One region of the Streptomyces sp. NPDC088707 genome, then DNA from elsewhere that is predicted to be linked to it. Evidence: predicted binding sites of a transcription regulator. Region 1 holds the regulator's gene; the other holds the start of a gene.
The links. Region 1 encodes HrcA, which represses chaperone genes, less so after heat shock. Its sites were predicted from a motif close to TTNGCACTCNGNNNNNCNGAGTGCNAA; they were not measured.

Region 1 (12,013 bases):
CGTCCAGGAGGAAGCTCCCGGGGCCGGGAACGGCGTCGACGACGAAGACGGGTGCGGTCATGAGGCGCTCCTGTGGGGCAGCTCGGAGAGAGCGGTGTCGAGTTCGGCGGCCAGTACCTCGACCAGCTGCCCGGCGGGGAGTTCGCGGGCGAGCCGGTGGCCCTGACCGGCCCACAGGGCCATGCCCTGGGCGTCGCCGGCGGTGGCGGCGGCCTTGCGGATCGGGGCGGTGAGGTGGTGGATCTCGGGGTAGGCGGCGGGGGCGTACGGCCCGTGCTCGCGCATGAAGCGGTTGACGAGGCCGCGCGCCGGCCGGCCGGTGAAGGCCCGGGTGAGGGCGGTCCGGGTGTACAGCGGGTCGGTCAGGGCCCGCTTGTGCAGCGGGTGGGCGCCCGACTCGGGGCAGCAGAGGAAGGCCGTGCCGAGCTGGGCGGCGTCCGCCCCGGCGGCCAGGGCCGCGGCGATCTGCGCGCCGCGCATGATGCCGCCGGCCGCGACGATCGGCAGGGCGACGCTCTCGCGGACCAGGCTGACCAGGGTGAGCAGCCCGGTGCCCGGGGCGTCGTCGGCGGGGTCGTCGCGGAACGTGCCCTGGTGTCCGCCCGCCTCCGCGCCCTGCACGCAGACGGCGTCCGCCCCGGCCTGCTGGGCGGCGAGGGCCTCCTCGGCGGAGGTGACGGTGACGATCGTGAACGTTCCCACACGCGCGAAGGAGGCGAGTACCTCGGGCGCGGGGCAGCCGAAGGTGAAGGAGACCACACGCACCGGGTCCTCCAGGAGGATCGCCAGCTTGGCGTCGTACGCGTCGTCACGGCAGTCGTCGGTCTCGCCGAGCGGGGTCTCGTACCAGGTGGCCTCGCCCGCGAGCTGATGCCGGTAGACCTCGACGGAGGCGGGGTCGGCGGGCCGTCCGGACTCCGGCAGGAAGAGGTTGACGCCGAAGGGGCGTGCGGTGAGCCCACGCACCTGCTTGATCTCCTGGTAGAGGCCTCCGGCCGTCTTGTACCCGCCGGCCAGGAAGCCGAGCGCCCCGGCCGCGCACACGGCTCCGACCAGCTCGGGGGAGGAGGCGCCACCCGCCATGGGGGCCTGCACGATCGGAACCCGAGAGAGATCGTTCAGTGCGGTGGTGGACATATGGGCATCGTGTCATGCCCCTGCTTCCGGGCCGAATCCGTACGTCAGGTACGGAGGAGGGCGGCGTCCGCAGTCCGCGGTCGCCGCCCCTTCCGTACGGAAATCCCGCCTAGCGCCCGTTGAACGCGTCCTTCAGCCGGGAGAACAGCCCCTGCTGCCCCGGCTGGAACTGCCCCGTGGGCCGCTCCTCGCCGCGCAGCTTGGCCAGTTCGCGCAGGAGGCGCTCCTGCTCCGCGTCGAGCTTGCCCGGGGTCTGCACCTCGACGTGCACGATCAGGTCGCCCCGGCCGTTGCCGCGCAGATGCGTGACGCCGCGGCCGTGCAGCGGGATCGACTGGCCGGACTGGGTGCCCGGACGGACGTCGATCTCCTCAAGGCCGTCGAGGGTCTGCAGCTGCACCTTGGTACCGAGCGCGGCCGCCGTCATCGGGAGGGTGACCGTGCAGTGCAGGTCGTCGCCGCGCCGCTGGAAGGTGTCGTGCGGGGTCTCGTGGATCTCGACGTACAGGTCGCCGGCGGGGCCGCCGCCGGGGCCGACCTCGCCCTCGCCCGCGAGCTGGATCCGGGTGCCGTTGTCGACACCGGCCGGGATCTTGACCGTGAGGGTGCGGCGGGACCGGACCCGCCCGTCGCCCGCGCACTCGGGGCACGGGGTCGGGACGACGGTGCCGAAGCCCTGGCACTGCGGGCAGGGGCGCGAGGTCATGACCTGGCCCAGGAAGGACCGGGTGACCTGCGAGACCTCGCCGCGGCCGCGGCACATGTCACAGGTCTGCGCGGAGGTGCCGGGTGCGGCGCCCTCGCCCGAGCAGGTCGTACAGACGACCGCCGTGTCGACCTGGATGTCCTTGGTGGTGCCGAAGGCCGCCTCGTTGAGGTCGATCTCCAGGCGGATCATGGCGTCCTGGCCGCGGCGGGTCCGCGAGCGCGGGCCGCGCTGCTGGGACGTGCCGAAGAAGGCGTCCATGATGTCGGAGAAGTTGCCGAAGCCACCGGCCCCGAAGCCGCCCGCGCCGCCTCCGCCGGAGGCCGAGAGCGGGTCGCCGCCCAGGTCGTAGACCTGCTTCTTCTGCGGGTCCGAGAGGACCTCGTAGGCGGCGTTGATCTCCTTGAAGCGTTCCTGCGTCTTCGGATCGGGATTCACGTCCGGGTGCAGCTCGCGCGCGAGCCTCCGGAAGGCCTTCTTGATCTCGTCCTGGGAAGCGTCGCGGCGCACGCCGAGTACGGCGTAGTAGTCCGTGGCCACTTACGACTCCGCCAGGATCTGTCCGACGTAACGTGCCACTGCGCGTACCGCTCCCATCGTTCCGGGGTAGTCCATGCGGGTCGGTCCGACCACGCCGAGTTTGGCGACTGCCTCGCCGCCCGAACCGTAGCCGACCGAGACGACGGACGTGGAGCTCAGCCCCTCGTGGGCGTTCTCGTGCCCGATGCGTACGGTCATGCCCGATTCCTTGGCCTCGCCGAGCAGCTTGAGGAGCACGACCTGCTCCTCCAGAGCCTCGAGGACGGGCCTGATCATCAGGGGAAAGTCGGGTCCGAAGCGGGTGAGATTGGCGGTGCCGCCGATCATCAGCCGCTCCTCGTGCTCCTCGACGAGCGTTTCGAGGAGGGTCGCGAGCACGGTCGAGACCGTTCCGCGGTCCTCGGGTTCCTCGAAGGACTCGGGGAGGTCCTGCACCAGCTGCGGCACGTCGGCGAACCGGCGGCCGACCACCCGGCTGTTGAGCCGGGCCCGCAGGTCGGCGAGCGAGGTCTCGCCGAAGGGCGCGGGGCAGTCGATGACCCGCTGCTCGACCCGGCCGGTGTCCGTGATGAGCACCAGCATCAGGCGGGCGGGGGCCAGCGAGAGCAGCTCCACGTGCCGGACGGTCGACCGGGTCAGCGAGGGGTACTGGACGACGGCGACCTGACGGGTCAGCTGGGCGAGCAGCCGGACCGTACGGCCGACGACGTCGTCCAGGTCGACCGCGCCGTCGAGGAAGTTGTGGATGGCCCGGCGCTCGGGCGTCGACAGCGGCTTGACGCCGGCGAGCCGGTCGACGAAGAGGCGGTAGCCCTTGTCGGTCGGGATGCGGCCGGCGCTGGTGTGAGGCTGGGCGATGAAGCCCTCCTCCTCCAGGACGGCCATGTCGTTGCGCACGGTGGCGGGCGAGACGCCGAGCTTGTGGCGCTCGGTGAGCGCCTTGGAGCCGACGGGCTCCTCCGTGCCGACGTAGTCCTGGACGATGGCGCGCAGGACCTCGAGTCTGCGTTCGCTGAGCATCGTGCGCACCTCCAGCTGTCGTCGTCGTTCCGGTTGCTCCGCTTTTGGCACTCGCCCTGTCCGAGTGCCAGCGATCCCCCGGCCAGTGTACGGCGGCGGGCGACGCTCCTGGCAAGGTGGCGGCGCCTGCACCGGTTAGCGTCGCCGCATGGACGTGGATTGGGAAGCGTACGGATGGGAGCGGCTCGCCGACGGGGTGGGCCGGCGACGGCTGCCCGGGTGGGACGCCACGGTCGGACTGGTACTGGGCGAACGGGCGGTGCTGCTGTACGACACGGGCTCCTCGCTCGCGGAGGGCGCCGAACTGCGGACACGGATCGCGGACCTCACGGGCGGCCGCAGAGTGACGCACATCGCACTGAGCCACCCCCATTTCGACCACGTTCTCGGCACGGCGGCGTTCTCGGGCGCGGAGGTCTTCGGCGCGGTGGGCGCGGACGAGCTCCTCGGCCGGGTGCGGGACCGCGAGGCGCTGCGCGCGGACGCGGTACGGCACGGGCTCGACGAGAGGGCGGCGGCGGAGGCGGTGGACGTCCTGGTGGCCCCGCGGCACGTGGTCTCCGGCGAGTGGACGCTCGACCTGGGCGGCCGGCAGGTCCTCCTCGCGAACGTCGGCCCCGGCCACACGGGTCACGACCTGGTGCTCCTGGTGCCGGGCGCGCGGGAGGTGGTCTTCTGCGGCGACCTGGTCGAGGAGTCGGGCGAACCGCAGGCGGGCCCGGACGCGATCCCCTCCCGCTGGCCGGACGCGCTCGACCGGCTGCTGCGGCTCGGCGGCGAGGACGCGGTGTACGTGCCGGGGCACGGGGCGGTGGTGGACGCCACGTTCGTACGACTCCAGCGGGAGGAACTGGCAACGCGCTTCTCCGTCGCATAACGTCGCCCGAATGCGCAGCTACAACCCGGACCTGACACCCCCTTGGAAGCGCTCGGCGCCCGTTCCCGAGGTGCCGGCCGACCGTGATCTGGTCGTCGAGGAGGTCACGACCGGCTTCTGCGGGGCGGTGATCCGCTGCGAGGCGGGCACGGTGACCCTGGAGGACCGGTTCGGCAAGCACCGCGTGTTCCCGCTGGATCCGCGCGGCTTCCTCCTGGAGGGCCGGGTCGTGACGCTGATCCGCCCGGCGGCCGGTCCCGCCCGCCCCACCCGTACGGCGTCGGGCTCGGTGGCGGTCCCGGGGGCGCGGGCCCGGGTGGCGCGCGCGGGCCGGATCTACGTGGAGGGCCGCCACGACGCGGAGCTGGTGGAGCGGGTCTGGGGCGACGACCTCCGTATCGAGGGCGTGGTCGTGGAGTACCTGGAGGGCGTCGACGACCTTCCGTCGATCGTCGCGGAGTTCGCCCCCGCGCCGGACGCCCGGCTGGGCGTCCTGGTGGACCATCTGGTCCCGGGTTCGAAGGAGTCGAGGATCGCCGCTCAGGTGACCTCGCCGGACGTGCTGGTCGTCGGCCACCCGTACATCGACGTCTGGGAGGCGGTGAAACCGGCGTCGGTCGGCATCCGGGCCTGGCCGCGGGTGCCCAGGGGCCAGGACTGGAAGACGGGCGTGTGCGAGGCCCTGGGCTGGCCGCCGAACACGGGCGCCGCCTGGCAGCACATCCTGTCGAGGGTGACGACGTACAAGGACCTGGAACCGGAGCTGCTGGGCCGGGTGGAGGAACTGATCGACTTCGTGACGGCCCCGTAGGGCTCGGTGTCGTCGATCAGCCCCGCGCGATCGGCGGCGTGCCGGCTAGTCGACGAGGTCCCGGACCACCGCGTCCGCGAGCAGCCGTCCGCGCAGGGTCAGGACCGCCCGCCCCGAGGCGTACGGCCCCGCGTCGAGCAGCCCGTCGTCAAGGGCCCTGCGGGCGGCCGCGAGGCCCGCCGGCTTGAGGAGGGACAGCTCGACGCCCTCCCTGAGCCGCAGCTCCAGGAGCACGCGCTCGACCCTGCGGTCCTCCTCGGACAGCAGCTCCCGCCCGGCCCCCGGCGACTTCCCGGCGGCCAGTGCGGCGGCGTACGCACCGGGATGCTTCACGTTCCACCAGCGGACACCGCCGACGTGGCTGTGGGCGCCGGGACCCGCGCCCCACCAGTCCGCCCCGCGCCAGTACAGCTCGTTGTGGAGGCAGCGCCCGGCCTCGGAGGTGGCCCAGTTGGAGACCTCGTACCAGTCGAAACCGGCCCCGGAGAGGACGTCCTCGGCGATCAGGTACCGGTCGGCGTGGACGTCGTCGTCGGTCATGGGGACCTCGCCGCGCCGAATGCGCCGCGCCAGCTGCGTCCCCTCCTCGACGATCAGGGCGTAGGCGCTGATGTGGTCGGGCCCGGCGCCGAGGGCCGCGTCGAGCGAGGCCCGCCAGTCGTCGTCGGTCTCGCCGGGGGTGCCGTAGATCAGGTCGAGGTTGACGTGCTCGAACCCGGCCGCCCGCGCCTCCCCGACGCAGGCCTCGGGGCGGCCCGGGGTGTGCGTCCGGTCAAGGATCTTCAGGACGTGCTGCTTGGCGCTCTGCATGCCGAAGGAGATCCGGTTGAAGCCACCGGCCCGCAGCTCCGCCAGATAGGCCGGGTTCACGGAGTCGGGGTTGGCCTCGGTGGTCACCTCGGCGTCGTCGGCGAGCCCGAACTCCTCGCGGACGGCGCCGAGCATCCGTACGAGGTCACCGGCGGCGAGCAGCGTGGGCGTACCGCCGCCCACGAAGACGGTCCGCACCGGCCTCGGGTCGTCCCCGAGGACCTTGCGGGCCAGCCGGATCTCCTCGACGACCTGCTCGGCGTAGTTGTCCCGGGAGGCGAGCACGCCCCCGGTACCCCGCAGCTCACTGGCCGTGTAGGTGTTGAAGTCGCAGTACCCGCAGCGCGTCGCGCAGTAGGGCACGTGCAGATAGAACCCGAGCGGCCGCTGCCCCGCCCCTTCGAGGGCGTGCGGGGGCAGCGCCCCGTCGTCGGGAACGGACTCACCATCGGGCAGTACGGAAGGCATGAGCCCCATTGTCCCGTACTGCCCGAGGTGAACGCCCGGCCTGTGGACAACCTCTCCACAGGGGCGCGGGCCGCGTCCGCGGCGGCGGGGTCAGGACTCGCGCGACCCCGCGTACATCTCCTCGATGAGGCCCTTGTACTCGCGCTCCACCACCGGCCGCTTCAGCTTCAGGGACGGGGTCAGCTCGCCGTGCTCGATGTCGAGGTCGCGCGGCAGCAGGCGGAACTTCTTGATCGTCTGCCAGCGCTGGAGACCCTCGTTGAGGCGGTCGACGTAGCCCTGGACCATCGCGACGGTCTGCGGGGCGGCGACGATCTCGGCGTACGACTTGCCCGCGAGGTCGTGCTCGGCGGCCCAGCCGAGGAGGGTGGGCTCGTCGAGGGCGATCAGCGCGGTGCAGAAGTTCCGGTCGGCGCCGTGGACGAGGATGTTCGAGACGAACGGGCAGACGGCCTTGAACTGGCCCTCGACCTCGGCCGGCGCGATGTACTTGCCGCCGGACGTCTTGATCAGGTCCTTCTTGCGGTCGGTGATCCGCAGGTAGCCGTCGGCGGACAGCTCGCCGATGTCACCGGTGTGGAACCAGCCGTCGGACTCCAGGACCTCGTTCGTCTTCTCCGGCAGCCCGTGGTAGCCCTCCATGACGCCGGGGCCGCGCAGCAGGATCTCGCCGTCGTCGGCGATCCGGACCTCGGTGCCGGGGAGCGGCTTGCCGACGGTGCCGGTGCGGTAGGCCTCGCCCGGGTTGACGAAGGAGGCGGCGGACGTCTCGGTGAGTCCGTAGCCCTCCAGGATGTGGATGCCGGCGCCGGCGAAGAAGTAGCCGATCTCGGGGGCGAGCGCGGCGGATCCGGAGATGCACGCGCGCAGGTTGCCGCCGAAGGCCTCACGGATCTTCGCGTAGACGAGGGCGTCGGCGACCTTGTGCTTGGCGGTGAGGCCGAAGGGCGCGGAGGCGGTCCCGGTGCGGCGGAAGTTGTCCTGGCTGGCCTTGGCGTACTCGCGGGAGACGCCGGCCGCCCACTGGAAGATCTTGTACTTGGCTCCGCCGGCGGCGCGGGCCTTGGCGGCGACCCCGTTGTAGACCTTCTCGAAGATGCGGGGCACGGCCGCCATGTAGGTCGGCTGGACGACCGGCAGGTTCTCGATGATCTTGTCGACGCGGCCGTCGACGGCGGTGACGTGCCCGACCTCGATCTGGCCCGAGGTCAGGACCTTGCCGAAGACATGGGCGAGCGGCAGCCACAGGTACTGCACGTCGACCTGGGTGACGAGACCCGTGGCGGCGATGGCCTTGGCCATGTACGACCAGTTGTCGTGCGGGAGGCGGACGCCCTTGGGGCGGCCCGTGGTGCCCGAGGTGTAGATGAGGGTCGCGAGCTGCGTCGCGGTGATCGCCGCGACCCGCTCCTTGACGGCCCCGGGGTGCTTCTCCAGGTAGCCCTTGCCGCGCGCCTCCAGCTCGGCGAGCGTGAGGACGAACTCACCGTCGCTCTCCACCCCGGTGGCGTCGATGACGACGACATGGCGGAGGTTCGGCAGGTCGGCGCGGCGCTCGACGGCCTTCGCGAGCTGCGCGGCGTCCTCGGCGATGAGGACCCGCGACTCCGAGTCGGAGAGGATGAACGCCGACTCCTCGGCGTTAGTCTGCGGGTAGACCGTGGTGGTCGCGGCGCCCGCGCACATGACCCCGAGGTCGGCGAGGATCCACTCGACCCGGGTGGCGGAGGCGAGGGCGACCCGCTCCTCCGACTCGACGCCGAGGTCGACGAGCCCGGCGGCGATCGCGTAGACCCGCTCGGCGGCCTGCCCCCAGCTGAGCGACTTCCAGTCGTCCGGGCCGGAGCCGGAGGCGGCGGGCACCGGGTAGCGGTACGCCTCCGCATCCGGGGTCCGCTCGACGCGCTCAAGGAAGAGGGTCGCCACGGAGGGCGGCCGATTCTCGATCTGGGTCTGTGTGTCGCTCACGACGTCCTCCGGGCGGCGGCGGTGCCTTCTGGTGGTTCGTAACTAACTGGCGAGTAACCTTCGAGCCGGGATCAGAGTAAAGGCCCGAGGTCCGGCGCGTAAGGGCCTACGGGGCGCCGCTTCATAACGAACGGGCCCACGCGCGCATGTGGCGCGTGGACCCGTTGCATGTACAGGACAGCTACGTGGGGCGCCCTGGACTACTTCTTCTTGCCGGAGGACTCGTCGCTCGACAGAACGGCGATGAAGGCCTCCTGCGGCACCTCCACCGAGCCGACCATCTTCATGCGCTTCTTGCCTTCCTTCTGCTTCTCGAGCAGCTTCCGCTTACGGGAGATGTCACCGCCGTAGCACTTGGCGAGGACGTCCTTGCGGATGGCGCGAATGGTCTCACGGGCGATCACCCGGGAGCCGATCGCGGCCTGGATCGGCACCTCGAAGGCCTGCCTCGGGATGAGCTCGCGCAGCTTCGCGACGAGCCGCACACCGTAGGCGTACGCGGCGTCCTTGTGGGTGACGGCCGAGAAGGCGTCGACCTTGTCGCCGTGCAGCAGGATGTCGACCTTGACCAGGCTGGAGGCCTGCTCGCCGGTGGGCTCGTAGTCGAGGGAGGCGTAACCGCGCGTCTTGGACTTCAGCTGGTCGAAGAAGTCGAAGACGATCTCGGCGAGGGGCAGGGTGTAGCGGATCTCGACCCGGTCCTCGGAGAGGTAGTCCATGCCGATCAGGGTGCCGCGACGCGTCTGGCACAGCTCCATGATCGCGCCGATGAACTCGCTGGGGGCGAGGATCGTGGCGCGTACGACGGGCTCGTACACGTCGTCGATCTTGCCCTCGGGGAACTCGCTCGGGTTCGTGACCGTGTGCTCGCTGCCGTCCTCCATGACCACGCGGTAGACCACGTTGGGGGCGGTGGCGATGAGGTCGAGCCCGAACTCGCGCTCCAGGCGCTCGCGGATCACGTCGAGGTGGAGGAGCCCCAGGAAGCCGACGCGGAAGCCGAAGCCCAGCGCGGCGGAGGTCTCCGGCTCGTAGACCAGCGCGGCGTCGTTGAGCTGCAGCTTGTCCAGGGCCTCGCGGAGGTCCGGGTACTCCGAGCCGTCCAGCGGGTAGAGGCCCGAGAAGACCATCGGCTTCGGGTCCTTGTACCCGCCGAGGGCCTCGGTGGCGCCCTTGTTCAGGGAGGTGATCGTGTCACCGACCTTGGACTGGCGGACGTCCTTCACACCGGTGATGAGGTAGCCCACCTCGCCGACGCCGAGACCGTCGGACGGCGTCATCTCCGGGGACGAGACACCGATCTCCAGCAGCTCGTGGGTGGCGCCGGTCGACATCATCTTGATGCGCTCGCGCTTGTTGAGCTGACCGTCGACCACTCGTACGTAGGTCACGACACCCCGGTACGAGTCGTACACGGAGTCGAAGATCATCGCGCGGGCGGGCGCGTCGGCGACACCGACCGGGGCCGGGACGTCCCGGACGACCCGGTCGAGCAGCGCGTCGACACCGACACCGGTCTTCGCGGAGACCTTGAGGACGTCCTCCGGCTGGCAGCCGATGAGGTTGGCCAGCTCCTCGGAGAACTTCTCCGGCTGGGCGGCCGGCAGGTCGATCTTGTTCAGCACGGGAACGATCGTGAGGTCGTTCTCCATGGCCAGGTAGAGGTTGGCCAGCGTCTGCGCCTCGATGCCCTGGGCCGCGTCGACCAGCAGGACCGTGCCCTCACAGGCGGCCAGCGACCGGGACACCTCATAGGTGAAGTCGACGTGCCCAGGGGTGTCGATCATGTTCAGGATGTGCGTGTCGCCCTGACCCGGCCCCTCGGTCGGCGCCCACGGCAGCCGGACCGCCTGGGACTTGATCGTGATGCCGCGCTCCCGCTCGATGTCCATACGGTCGAGGTACTGGGCACGCATCTGCCGCTGGTCGACCACACCGGTCAGCTGGAGCATCCGGTCGGCGAGCGTGGACTTGCCGTGGTCGATGTGCGCGATGATGCAGAAGTTGCGGATCAGAGCCGGGTCGGTACGGCTCGGCTCGGGCACGTTGGTAGGAGTCGCGGGCACGCAGGGTCTCGTCTCGGGGCGATGTCGGATCGATACGTAGGCTCCATGGTCCCATGCCCGTCGCCCTGCGCCCGGTTTGGGCGGGCACGAGAGTGGCTGATACTGTGGACAGCTGTGTCTCGTGTGCCCTCTCAGCCTGCGAGACGCATCCAGAAGGAACATCGAACCTGTAAAGGCTCTTTTCGTGGCGAACATCAAGTCCCAGATCAAGCGGAACAAGACGAACGAGAAGGCGCGCCTGCGCAACAAGGCCGTCAAGTCCTCGCTCAAGACCGCGATCCGCAAGGCCCGCGAGGCCGTCGCCGCGGGTGACGTCGAGAAGGCCACCGTGGCTTCCCGCGCCGCCTCCCGCGCGCTCGACAAGGCTGTCTCGAAGGGTGTCATCCACAAGAACGCCGCCGCCAACAAGAAGTCGGCGCTGGCCACCAAGGTTGCCGCTCTCCAGGGCTGAGCTCTGATGTAACCGGCCGCACGGGACCCAGCGGGCCCTCTCTCCCGCTCCCACCCGGCCACCAGGACTCGCACGCGGACGCGTTCGCCACGCGGGTGCGAGCCCACCAGCTCAAACACCACAGGCCCCGCCACCTCCTTCCCCAGGAGGTGCGGGGCCTGTGGCATACACCCAGGCCGATGCCGAAGAAACCCAGCCGGATCACGAACCGGCACACCGACGGGCCGGGGGCCAGCACCCCGGGCGAGGCGGGGTGCGGGGCGCCACCCACCGACGGGCCCGGAGACAGAACCCCGGCGAGGCGGGGTGCGGTTGAGGGGGTGCGGGGCGCGGCCTTGGGGGATGCGGGGCGCAGCCCTGGGGGGTGCGGGGCGCAACCCTGAGGGGGTGCGGGGCGCAGCCTCAAGCAGGGGCCCGGGGCGCAGCCCCAAGCAGGGGCCCGCAACCCCCGGCAGGGGTCCGGGACGGCAGGCCCCAGGCAGGGTCCCGGGCGGCGGCCCCGAGCGGGGGCCAGAGCGCGACGGGTCCAGGGACAGAGCCCCGGGCGGGCCCGGGGCGTCAGCCCAGGCAGGGCCCGGAACGCAAGCGCTAGGCAAGAGTCCGGGGCGGCAGCCCCGAACGGGGGCCCGGAACGCAACCCCAACGGGTCCAGGACAGAGCCCCGGCGGGATCCGGGGCGCAAGCCCTGGGCAGGGCCCGAGGCCGACAGCCCCGAGCGGAGGCCAGGAACACAACCCCGAGGGGGTCCGGGACGCAAGCGCTAGGCAGGGGTCCGGGGCACAGCCCGAGCGGGTCCGGGCCGCAACCCCAGCAGGGTCCGGGGCGGCAGCCCCGAGGGAGGTCCGGGGCGCAGCCCCAGCAGAGTGCGGGGCGGCAGCCCCAAGCAGGGTCCGGGGCGCAGCCCCCGAGGGGGTCCGGGGCGCAGCCCCAGCAGGGTGCGGGGCGGCAGCCCCGAGCGGGGGTTCGGGGGCGCAGCCCCCGGGGCTCTCTCCCTCGCCCACCACCAGCCCCCGGCAGGGTTTCGGGAAGGGGTGGGGTGGGGGAAACCGCCCTGGCACCAGCCCCCCGGCCGCTCCGCCACAGGCACGGCACGCACCGGCACCGGCAGACCGCAGCCGGCACGACAGGGCACGGCACGGCACGGCCCAACGCCCCAACC
Region 2 (12,013 bases), on a different contig from region 1:
CCCAGACCCTGGCCGGCGGGGCGTCGAAGGTCCTGGTGATGACCAGCTCGCGATCGGCGGGTGTCGTCAGCAGGGTGACCATGGCCTCGGCCCTTCCACCGTGTCCTTTTCGGTCTCTTCCAGGATCACTCGGGCACGCCCGGCCGGCCACTCCCGGAAAGGGAGTGAACATGTTCAACAGGTGAGCGCTAAAGTTCTGCCACGCGGCCGCCCCCGATCACGGGCGACGCCGCCATCACAGACCTGTGGGGGGTCCCTTTGCCGCGCTCAACGCGCAGGCTTCCGCACGCCTTCGTGCGTGCCGCAGCCGTCTTCGCTCTCTCGGCGGGCGTCATCGTGCCCGCCGTCGTCCACGCCCCGACCGCCTACGCGGATGCGCCGCTCCTGTCCGGCAAGACGCTGGACAACGGGCGCTACCGCGTGGATCTGCCCGCCAACGCGCTCTGGATCAAGGTCAGCGTCCTGGCCTCCACCGACCCTGGCGCCGCCGTGCTCGCCTCCACGGAGGCGCTCACCACGGACAACATCCGCTGGGAGACGGAGGCGCCCTTCACGCTCCCGCAGGGCACCGCCTTCCAGGACTACCCGGTACGCGTCGAGTACCGGATGCCCGGCGGCACCACCCAGCGGACCGCCGGCGCCACCTACAGCTACCGGCCGCACGTCGGCGTCACCGACCTGTCCTGGGACCGCGAGAACACCAGCTACGACCAGCGCCAGGCCGTCCTCTCCGGCAGGACGACCCTCTGGGACCCGGCCACCGGCGCCCGCACCACCGCGCCCGCCGGCACCCAGGTGGCGATCGCCCTCAACGCGCAGGACGGCACCGGCAGGGTCATCCGCTCCACCGCCACGACCCTCGCGGACGGCACCTTCTCCGTGACGGTGACCCCGGGCGGCTGGGTCTCCGGCACCGCGACCGTGGTCACCGCCGGCACCGGCAACGACCCGGACGACGCCGCCTTCGTCCCGAACCTGGGCGTGGAACGGCTCCTGTACCGGATCAGCACCAACGTCAACAAGTACCGCGTGCTCGCCGGTACGGACGTGCGGGTCAGCGGGCACGTGGAGCGGTACACGCCGACCGGCTGGAAGCCCTTCCCCGGCGCCTCCGTCGTCGCGACCGGATCACAGCCCTACGGCTCCAACCCGGCGACCGTCCTGGGCAGCACCACGTCCTCCGCGACCGGCGCCTTCTCCTTCAACGCGCGGCCCCAGTACAGCACCGAATTCGTGTACACCTCGCTGCGGTACTCGCCGTACTTCGACGACGCCCGCGCCTACGCCAAGAGCGACATCGTCGTACCGCAGCAGTTCTCGTACTCCCCGCACACGATCACCCTGGACGAGTACGGGAAGCTCACCGCCACGGGCGGGTTCGGCTCGGCCTACTGCCGCAACGGGCAGCCCGTGCAGCTCCAGGTCTCCTTCGACGCCGGTCGCAGCTGGCGCGTCATGCGCAGCGGCATGACCGACAGCGGCTGCTCCTACCGCTTCACCACCCAGGGCTACGAGAGCGCCCTCTACCGGATCCACCACCCGGAGACCAACGAGCTGGTCGCCAAGGGCAGTACGTCCCTGAAGCGGGGCCGCACGCCCACCCGCTTCTCCGCCTTCACCATCAGCCCCACCCGGCCCACCGTGAACGGCAAGATGACCGTCTCCGGCACCGTCCAGCGCAAGGTGGGCGGCGTCTGGAAGCCGCTCGCCGGAGCCAAGCTGACCCTGGTCTACAAGCCCAGGAACGAGAACCAGTGGTACTGGGTGACCAAGAGCATCACCACCAACAGCAGCGGCCGGTTCAGCTACCGCGCCACCGCCTACGGCGACGGCTCCTGGGCCGCGTACCTCAACACCACGGGCACCTACTTCTACAGCGACACGAAGGCGATCTACATCGATGCGCGCTGACCTCCGCCCCTCCCGCGCCCTGACGGCGGGCCTGGCCGCCGCAGCCCTCGCCGCGACGACCCTCGCCGTCACCGCCGCGCCCGCCACCGCGGCCGACCCGCTCGTCGGCATCGGCCGGGCCCTCACCGACGACACCCAGCGCGGCATCTTCCAGGTCACCGCCTGGACGGACGCCCCTCAGGCGAAGATCACCAAGGTCTCGGCCCAGGTCCGGCAGGGCGACACCGTCCTCGTCGACATCCCGACGCTCGCGGGCGTGACCGATCCCTGGAACCCCTCGGCCCAGGCCACCACCTTCCGCCTGCCCGACGCGGCCGTGCTGAAGCTCGTCGAGGACGGCGGCCGCATCCCGGCCCTCGGGACGTACGCCATCGACGTCACCGCCACCGACTCGCTGGGGAACAAGCAGACCCGGACCGACGCCGGACAGCTCGACTTCCGGCTCCGCCCCGAGATCACCCTCGTCCCCACCAAGCCCACGTACGCCGACCGCAACGCCCGCCCCTCGGGCACTGTCGTCGGCATCCAGCCCGGCTCCGGGGACCGGGTCGCACTGGCCGACCTGCCGGTGACCGTCAAGCGGCTCGACCCGCCGCGGGACGGGACGCAGAGCCCGCCCCGACAGGCGGTCACCGACGCGGACGGCCGCTTCACGTCGCCACCGTTCCCGATCTCCAGCGCGGACCTGAACATCCCGAACCTCGCCTTCTGGGCGACGGTCACCGCCGACACCTCCGAGCTCCACGGCACCGTGACGGATCACCTCAGCGTCTACCAGCACGAGTCGCGCAAGGTGGCCGTCACTGCCACCGCCGACAAGAAGCGGGCGCTCGACGGGGAGACCGTGACCGTCAGCGGCCGGATGACCGACCCGGCCGCGGCCGGCGCGCCCGTCGCGAACCACGAGGTGCGCGTGCGGCTCGGCGGCCCCACCTGGGGAACGGGCTCCAGCACCGTCGTCCGGACCGGGACGGACGGCCGGTTCACCGCCCGGCTCATCGCCGTCGCGGGCAAGGAGTCCGGCGGCTTCGCGGTCGAGTCGCCCGACCGGTACGTGGAGTTCCCCGCGCACTACGGCGCCCTGGCCATCCCCCTCGACTCCCGCACCGACCTCCGCACGTACGGGCTCTCCGCCGACGGCCGGGTCACGGTCTCCGGCACCTTCGGCGCCCGGTACGAGGCGGAACCGAACTTCACGACGGCCCAGTTCGTCCGGCTGGAGCAGCTCGTCGGCGGCGCCTGGAAGGCGATCGCCTGGGGAAACGTCAACTCGGCCTACTACAACGAGTTCACGGCCTCGGCGGCGAGCCGGGGCGGCACCTTCCGTCTCCGGCACCTCACCACCGACCAGTTCGCCGAGTCCAGCACCGGCACGCTGCGGCTGACCCGCATCGACACCCGGATCGTCTCCCTGAACGCCGGCCCCGAGCCGGTCGCGAAGGGCGGGTACGTGACGGTCACCGGCGGGCTCCAGCACTACACGGACAACAAGTGGCGCGCGTACGCGAACGCCCCGGTCGTCCTGCAGTTCCAGCCGCGGGGCTCCACGACGTGGAAACAGGTGGCGACCGGCCGGTCGAACGCGAGCGGCAACGTGTCCCTGAAGGCCAAGGTCACCGGGGACGGCAGCTGGCGCCTCCGCCACTACGGCGACGGCAAGCACTTCAACACCCCGGCCTCGGCCGGCGGTGACTACGTCGACATGCGCTGACCGCGGCGCTCCCCAACGCCCGAGGGCGGCACCCCCCTGCCGGGGAGTGCCGCCCTCGTTCGTGCTGAGCTTCGCGTTCAGCGATGAACCACCGATCCCGGAGGATCAGAAGTCCATGTCACCGCCCGGCATGCCGCCGCCGGCCGGCGCGGACGCCTTCTCCGGCTTGTCGGCGATGACGGCCTCGGTGGTGAGGAACAGCGCGGCGATCGACGCGGCGTTCTGCAGCGCGGAGCGCGTGACCTTCGCCGGGTCGATGATGCCCTCGGCGATGAGGTCGACGTACTCGTTGGTCGCGGCGTTCAGGCCGTGACCGACGGGCAGGTTGCGGACCTTCTCCGCCACGACGCCGCCCTCGAGGCCGGCGTTGACCGCGATCTGCTTCAGCGGGGCCTCAAGGGCCAGCTTCACGATGTTCGCGCCCGTGGCCTCGTCACCCGCGAGGTCGGCCTCGAGCTTCTCGAAGACCGAGGAGGCCTGGAGCAGGGCCACGCCACCGCCGGCGACGATGCCCTCCTCGACGGCCGCCTTCGCGTTGCGAACGGCGTCCTCGATGCGGTGCTTGCGCTCCTTGAGCTCGACCTCGGTCGCGGCACCGGCCTTGATGACCGCAACACCGCCGGCGAGCTTCGCCAGGCGCTCCTGCAGCTTCTCGCGGTCGTAGTCCGAGTCGCTGTTCTCGATCTCGGCGCGGATCTGGTTCACGCGACCGGCGACCTGCTCGCTGTCACCGGCACCGTCGACGATGGTGGTCTCGTCCTTGGTGATGACGACCTTGCGGGCGCGGCCCAGCAGGTCGAGGCCCGCGTTCTCCAGCTTCAGGCCGACCTCCTCGGAGATGACCGTGCCGCCGGTGAGGATGGCGATGTCGTTCAGCATGGCCTTGCGACGGTCGCCGAAGCCCGGGGCCTTGACCGCGACGGACTTGAAGGTGCCGCGGATCTTGTTGACGACCAGGGTCGACAGGGCCTCGCCCTCGACGTCCTCGGCGATGATCAGCAGCGGCTTGCCCGACTGCATGACCTTCTCCAGGAGCGGGAGCAGGTCCTTCACCGAAGAGATCTTGGAGTTGACGATCAGGAGGTACGGGTCGTCGAGTGACGCCTCCATACGCTCCATGTCGGTGGCGAAGTACGCCGAGATGTAGCCCTTGTCGAAGCGCATACCCTCGGTGAGCTCCAGCTCCAGACCGAAGGTCTGGGACTCCTCGACGGTGATGACGCCTTCCTTGCCGACCTTGTCCATCGCCTCGGCGATGAGCTCGCCGATCTGGGTGTCGGCGGCGGAGATGGAGGCCGTGGAAGCGATCTGCTCCTTGGTCTCGACATCCTTCGCCTGCTCGAGCAGGGCGCCGGAGACGGCCTCGACGGCCTTCTCGATTCCGCGCTTGAGGGCCATCGGGTTGGCACCGGCGGCCACGTTGCGCAGGCCCTCGCGGACGAGCGCCTGGGCGAGAACGGTGGCGGTGGTCGTACCGTCGCCGGCGACGTCGTCCGTCTTCTTGGCGACTTCCTTGACCAGCTCGGCGCCGATCTTCTCGTACGGGTCCTCGAGCTCGATCTCCTTGGCGATGGAGACACCATCGTTGGTGATCGTGGGGGCGCCCCACTTCTTCTCGAGGACGACGTTGCGACCCTTGGGGCCGAGGGTGACCTTGACGGCGTCAGCGAGCTGGTTCATGCCGCGCTCGAGACCGCGCCGGGCCTCCTCGTCGAACGCGATGATCTTGGCCATGTGAAGTGGTCCTCCCGGACATGGGGTGGATAACGCTCCAGGACCGCGCCGACGCCCGCGACGGACGGCCTCCGCAGCTCCGCGTGGTTCCTTGCCCCACCCGGCCGGCGGCCTCGTCTGCCCGATCCTCGTAGCACTCTCACCTTCCGAGTGCTAACGCCAATGATTAGCACTCGCCCTATGAGAGTGCAAGCGACTCTCGAGTTTCGGGAGGTGGACGGGGGGCGCGAGAGGGGCGCGGGAACGCGCGAGGGGCCCGCTTCCCCTCAGGGATGCGGGCCCCTCGACGTCGTTGCGTCGGTGGCCGATCGCGCCGCGCTCAGACGGCGAGCTTGACCATGTCCGCCTGCGGACCCTTCTGGCCCTGCGAGATCTCGAACTCGACTCGCTGTCCCTCTTCGAGGCTGCGGTAGCCATCCATCTGGATCGCGCTGTAGTGGACGAAAACATCCGCACCACCGTCGACCGCGATGAAGCCGTAGCCCTTCTCCGCGTTGAACCACTTGACGGTGCCCTGAGCCATGCCTAACTCCCCTATTACTGGCCCTTGCGCGGGACCCGCACTTCGCGGAACCCGGGTCAGACCCTGCGCCGGAACGCGTCGACCGCGGCTGAATGTATCTGCCCAACTGCCCTCTGCAACAGGTCAATCGAGCGAGAATTCTGGGCGCCACGGAAAGGCGAATTGGGGAGATTCCCTTGGATGACCGGGCAAGTCGGGCCCGGCAAAGCGCGCAGAAGGTACACAACGCGCACACACTTTGGCTGCTTCTTGTCGCGCGGGGACGCATTCTCATATGCGCCTGGCATGAGCAGCGGAGGGGACTTCCCCAACTCTACCGCGCTCAACCATGCAGAATTGCCCCTTCCGCTTTATGGCGCGGAAGGGGCAATTAAGAAAGACGGGGACAACCGGTGGGCCCGCGAAGGCCCACAGCCTCCGGCACCGAGTTCGACGGTCAGCCTCCGGCGACGGCCGGGATGATCGAGACGCCGGCGCCGGCCGGGGTGGCCGTCTCCAGGCCCTGCTCGAAGCGCACGTCGTCGTCGTTCACGTAGACGTTGACGAAGCGGCGCAGCTTGCCCTGGTCGTCCAGGACGCGGGCGGCGATGCCCGTGTGGTTCTTCTCCAGGTCCGCGATGACCTCGGCGAGGGTCGCGCCCTCGGCCTGGACCTCGGACTGACCGCCCGTGTAGGTGCGGAGGATGGTGGGGATGCGGACGTTCACGGCCATGTCTTCGAAACCTTTCAGAGGGCCAGGCCGGCGTCGCGGAACGCGTCCAGGCTCGGGCGGATGGTGACGGTCGCCTGAGAGGTGTCGGCCACCGCGTCCAGGGTCTTGAGTCCGTCGCCGGTGTTGAGGACGACGGTCGTGAGGTTCGGGTCGATCAGCCCGTTCTCGACGAGCTTCTTCGTGACGCCGACGGTCACGCCGCCCGCGGTCTCGGCGAAGATGCCCTCGGTCTGCGCGAGCAGCTTGATCGCGTCCACGACCTGCTCGTCGTTCACGTCCTCCACGGCGCCGCCGGTGCGGCGGGCGATGTCGAGGACGTACGGGCCGTCGGCCGGGTTGCCGATCGCGAGCGACTTGGCGATCGTGTTCGGCTTCTGGGGCCGTACGACGTCGTGGCCGGCCTTGAAGGCCACCGACACCGGGGAGCAGCCCTCGGCCTGCGCGCCGAAGATCTTGTACGGCCTGTCCTCGACGAGGCCCAGCTTGACGAGCTCCTGGAGACCCTTGTCGATCTTCGTGAGCTGGGAGCCGGAGGCGATCGGGATGACGAGCTGGTCGGGGATGACCCAGCCGAGCTGCTCGCAGATCTCGTACGCCAGCGTCTTGGAGCCCTCGCCGTAGTACGGGCGGAGGTTGACGTTGACGAAGCCCCAGCCCTCGCCCAGCGGGTCGCCGATGAGCTCGGAGCAGAAGCGGTTGACGTCGTCGTAGTTGCCCTCGATGGCGACGAGGTCACCGCCGTAGACACCGGCCATGACGACCTTGCCCTGCTCCAGGTCGTGCGGGATGAACACGCAGGAGCGGAAGCCGGCGCGGGCGGCGGCGGCGCCGACGGCGCCGGCCAGGTTGCCGGTGGAGGAGCAGGAGAGGGTGGTGAAGCCGAAGGCGCGGGCGGCCTCGATGGCCTGGGCGACGACCCGGTCCTTGAAGGAGTGGGTCGGGTTGCCGGAGTCGTCCTTGACGAAGAGCTTGCCGGGGGCGACGCCGATCTCGCGGGCGAGGTTGTCGGCCTGGACGAGCTTGGTCCAGCCCGGGTTCAGGTTGGGCTTGTCGGCGACGTCGGCGGGGACGGGCAGCAGCGGGGCGTAGCGCCAGATGTTGGCGGGGCCGGCCTCGATCTGCTTGCGCAGTGCCTCGGGGTCACCGGTGGGGAGGTCGTACGCGACTTCGAGCGGTCCGAAACAGAGTTCGCAGGCGAAGATCGGGCCGAGCGGGAAGACTTCACCGCATTCGCGACAGGAGAGTCCGGACGCGGGACCGAGGTCGACCGAGGTGGCGGGGGTAGCAGTCTGTACAGCCATGGAGGCGAGGCCCTTTCTCCTCATCTTTCCCATGACGAATTTTTCGTCATGAGACGGATTTGGCACCTTCCCTAGCCGGGGGCCTCGCGCATGAAAGCTGTGCCCGTCAGGGCTCCACCTGGGGTGGTGGCCGGGAGACGGGTGGGCGAGACAAACCGACTGGAGGGTTGCCGGGGCTTCAACGGGCCGTTTCCCTCTGCCCCTCTGGATGAGCGGTATTCGATTGTGAAGCGCGGTGGACTTTCGTTCCTGCGCTCCGACGCGGGCGGCACCCCGACGTGCATCGGGCATCCGCGTTGTTCAAGACTGTAACCGAAGGCCCGGACGCTTGGACCGGCCGTCCGAACCGCGAGATGGAGATCACGTGCTGGAAGAGGTGGAGCGCTGGCTGGACCGGCGGTCCTGGTCCGTGGCGGACCGGCCGCTGGAGCGGATCCTCGCCGCGAAGCGGAACACGAAGGTCAGCGTCGTCCTGCCGGCGCTGAACGAGGAGGCGACGGTGGGTGACATCGTCGCCGTGATCCGGCGCGAGCTCATGTCGGAGGCGGTACCGCTCGTCGACGAGCTGGTGGTGATCGACTCGGGCTCCACGGACCGTACGGCGGTGGTGGCGGCGGCGGCCGGGGCGCGGGTGGTCGCGCGGGACGCGATACTCCCCCGGATACCGGCCGTGCCGGGCAAGGGCGAGGTCCTGTGGCGGTCGCTGATGGTGACCACGGGGGACGTGGTGTGCTTCGTCGACGCGGACCTGCGGGACTTCTCGGCGGACTTCGTGTCGGGGATCGTGGGCCCGCTGCTCACCGACCCGGACGTGGACTTCGTGAAGGCGATGTACGACCGCCCGTTCGGAGACACCCCTGGTCAAGGGGGTCGGGTGACGGAGCTCGTGGCCCGCCCTCTGCTCAATCTGCACTGGCCGCAGCTGGCCGGCCTCGTACAGCCGCTGGGCGGCGAGTACGCGGCGCGCCGGTCCCTGCTCGAACGGCTGCCCTTCCCGGTCGGTTACGGGGTGGAGCTCGGGCTGCTCGTGGACGCGCTGCACACGGTGGGTCTGGACGCGCTCGCGCAGGTGGACGTGGGGGTGCGCAAGCACCGGCACCAGGACGGGCAGGCGCTGGGCCGGATGGCGGCGGCGATCTACCGGACGGCGCAGCTGCGGCTCTCGCGGGGACATCTGGTGCGGCCTCTGCTGACGCAGTTCGAGCGGGGCGAGAAGGGCTTCGAGCCGCGGACGTACGCGGTGGACACGGAGGAGCGGCCACCGATGGCCGACATCGTGGAGTACGCCCGCCGCCGCGTGGCGTAACGCCCCATGATGATCTGTTTTGCCTACATTGCCCTTTTATGCGCTTCAGACAACATCACCTGGGCAGGGTGCTCGCGGCCGTCGTGGCCGTCGGACTGACGGCGGGCTCGCTCGCGTTCACCGCGGCGGGGCCGGCCGCGGCGGACGTGGTCGAGCCGTTCGGCAAGCGGTACGGCGAATCGCTGTACGGCGACTTCACGACCATCGGGAACACGGTCATGGGCTGTCCGACCGCCCCCGCCGACCTGGCCGCCCGCTGTGCGCTCGCGGCGACCGGCCAGGGCGCGGACAACGACGACACCTTCGTGATGCGGCGGCTCGACGCCGGCGCCCTGGGGAGCGCGTACGGCTCCAGCACCGGCCGGGTGCGGATCCCGGCGGGCGCGGAGGTGGCGTACGCCCGGCTCTTCTGGGGCGGCAACGACGGCACGTACAAGGGCCCGAGCGGGGCGCAGCTGAAGCGCTGCGACATCTCCGGCGCCGACGTCGAGCGCTCGCCCGGCGACCCCACGACGACCGCCCCGGTGATCAGGGTCGGCACCGGCGCCGCGACCCCGGTCTCGATCGACAGCATGGTCGCCGACCCGGCCGACACCGACGGCCCGCACTACTACACGGGCGAGTCGGACGTGACGGCGGCGTTCGCGGGCACCTCGGGGACGGACGCACAGGTGGCCGTCGGCAACATCTGGGCGCCCGGCGGCAAGGGCTGCGTGGCGGGTTGGTCGCTGACCGTCGTCCACCGGTTCCCGGGCCCCGACCCGGTCCGCGCGCCCGAGCGGCGGAACGTGTACGTGTACGGCGGGCACGTCCTCCAGCGCTCCTCCTCCCCCGCGACCACGATCACCGTGGACGGCTTCCGCCGGAGCGGCGGCAAGGCGCGGGCGAGCGTCACCGCGTACGAGGGCGACCGGAACACCCCGGGTGACACCTTCCTCGTCGACGGCAGGAACGTCACCGAGGCCCACACGGGCAGCACCGGCAACTTCTTCATCAGCGGGGACGACGGTGCCGTCGCCCCCGACCTGGTCGACAACCTGAGCATCGACGCGAAGGCCTTCGACATCCCCGACGGCGCCGTCCCGCAGGGCGCCACCTCGGCCGATCTGACCTTCTCGACGCGCGGCGACACCTACGTGCCCTCCGCGCTGGCCTTCTCCGTGCCGGTCCCCGACCTGGAGATCACCAAGACGGCGAGCCCGCGCACGGTGAAGCCGGGCGACACGCTCACCTACACGATCACCGCGAAGAACGTCAGCGCGCACGACTACCCGAACGCCAGGTTCAGCGACGACCTGACCGGGAACCTCGACGACGCCGACTACCGGGGCGACGTGCGGACGGACCTGGGCACGGCGACCTACCAGGCGCCGAGGATCGGGTACGTCGGGACCGTCCCGGCCGGGAAGACGGCGACCGTCACCTACTCGGTGAAGATCAAGAACCCGCCGGCCGGGGACGGGCGGCTCCGCGACCGCGTGGTGGTCGAGACCCCCCGCTCCAACTGCGCGGCCGGCAGCGAGGACCCGGCCTGCGGGGCCGCCCCGGAGATCCGGAAGCCGAAGCCGAAGCCGAAGCCGACCCCCACGCCGACACCGACCCCGGTGGATCCGACCCCGACGCCGGCGGACCCCACGCCCACTCCCGTGGACCCGACACCGACCCCGGTCGAGCCCACGCCGCCCCCGGCCCCCGCCGATTCCGCCCCCGCGCCCCCGGCCCCGGGACCGCGCGGGAACGGCGGCGGCTCGATGGCCGAGACCGGCGGCAACGGCGAACGGCTGTGGCTGCTGGGCGCCCTGGGCCTCGCCCTCGCGGCGACGGGCCTGGTCGCGAAGGCGGCGATGCGCGGCCGGCGCGAGAACTGACGGCCGTCCGGAGGTCCGGCCACCCTCCGTGGCCGGATCCACCCGTCTCGTATACGTACGTTTGAGCGTTTACCGGACGGGCTAGGTTCGCCCCATGGCATCTGTGCTCGTGGCATCCAACCGGGGACCCGTCTCGTACGTGCGCGGGGAGGACGGTGAGCTCGACGCCCGCAGGGGCGGCGGCGGCCTGGTCTCCGGGCTGAGCGCCGTCTCCTCGCAGGACAGCCTGTGGGTGTGCGCGGCGCTCGGCGAGGGCGACCGGGAGGCCGTCCGGCGCGGCATCGCCGAGCCGGGCGTCCGGATGCTGGACATCGACCCGGAGGTGTACGCCGACGCGTACAACGGCATCGCGAACTCGGTGCTGTGGTTCCTCCACCACCACCTGTACGACACCCCCCGCGAGCCCGTCTTCGACGCGGAGTTCCGCCGCCTCTGGGAGTCGTACCGCGCCTACAACCGCGCCTTCGCCGAGGCCCTGGCCGCCGAGGCGGACGACGGCGCGGCGGTCCTGGTGCAGGACTACCACCTGGCGCTCGTCCCCGGGATGCTGCGGGAGCTCCGCCCCGACCTGCGGATCGGACACTTCACGCACACACCGTGGGTGTCCTCCGAGTACCTGCGCATGGTGCCGGACGACATCGTCGAGGAGCTCCTGTGGGGCATGCTCGGCGCCGACGAGCTGGGCTTCCACACCTGGGGATGGGCGTCGGCGTTCATCAGCTGCTGCTCCCAGCGCGACGACCCGACCGGGACGGCCCGGGGCGTGTGGCCGAGCGGCGACCCCTGGCACGGGGTGGAGTGGCGCCGCCACGGCGCGGGGAAGGGCCGCACCCGGGTCCGGGCGTACCCGCTGGGCGTCGACGGCGACGAGCTGCGGGCCCTGGCCCACCGCCCCGAGGTGGACGAGGCCCTCGCCCGGCTCCGCGCCGAGGTGGGCGGGCGCAGCA

Region 2: the regulator HrcA is predicted to act here: its motif matches at 5,523-5,549, upstream of groL (chaperonin GroEL).

Annotation. Positions count from the first base shown of each region.
Region 1 covers NZ_JBIVLV010000006.1:69,738-81,750, forward strand. Annotated here, with positions in the region: gene ACIP84_RS19400 (16S rRNA (uracil(1498)-N(3))-methyltransferase) at 1-61, opposite strand, end outside; gene ACIP84_RS19405 (nitronate monooxygenase) at 58-1,137, opposite strand; gene dnaJ (molecular chaperone DnaJ) at 1,247-2,383, opposite strand; gene hrcA (heat-inducible transcriptional repressor HrcA) at 2,384-3,403, opposite strand; gene ACIP84_RS19420 (MBL fold metallo-hydrolase) at 3,552-4,280, shown strand; gene ACIP84_RS19425 (DUF3097 domain-containing protein) at 4,291-5,091, shown strand; gene hemW (radical SAM family heme chaperone HemW) at 5,137-6,369, opposite strand; gene ACIP84_RS19435 (AMP-dependent synthetase/ligase) at 6,460-8,337, opposite strand; gene lepA (translation elongation factor 4) at 8,538-10,403, opposite strand; gene rpsT (30S ribosomal protein S20) at 10,588-10,854, shown strand.
Region 2 covers NZ_JBIVLV010000011.1:51,579-63,591, reverse strand. Annotated here, with positions in the region: gene ACIP84_RS29410 (SRPBCC domain-containing protein) at 1-82, opposite strand, end outside; gene ACIP84_RS29405 (hypothetical protein) at 295-1,911, shown strand; gene ACIP84_RS29400 (hypothetical protein) at 1,901-3,622, shown strand; gene groL (chaperonin GroEL) at 3,728-5,356, opposite strand; gene ACIP84_RS29390 (cold-shock protein) at 5,676-5,879, opposite strand; gene ACIP84_RS29385 (MoaD/ThiS family protein) at 6,316-6,591, opposite strand; gene thrC (threonine synthase) at 6,606-7,916, opposite strand; SAM riboswitch class I at 7,910-8,107, opposite strand; gene ACIP84_RS29375 (glucosyl-3-phosphoglycerate synthase) at 8,257-9,198, shown strand; gene ACIP84_RS29370 (hypothetical protein) at 9,237-11,066, shown strand; gene ACIP84_RS29365 (trehalose-6-phosphate synthase) at 11,161-12,013, shown strand, end outside.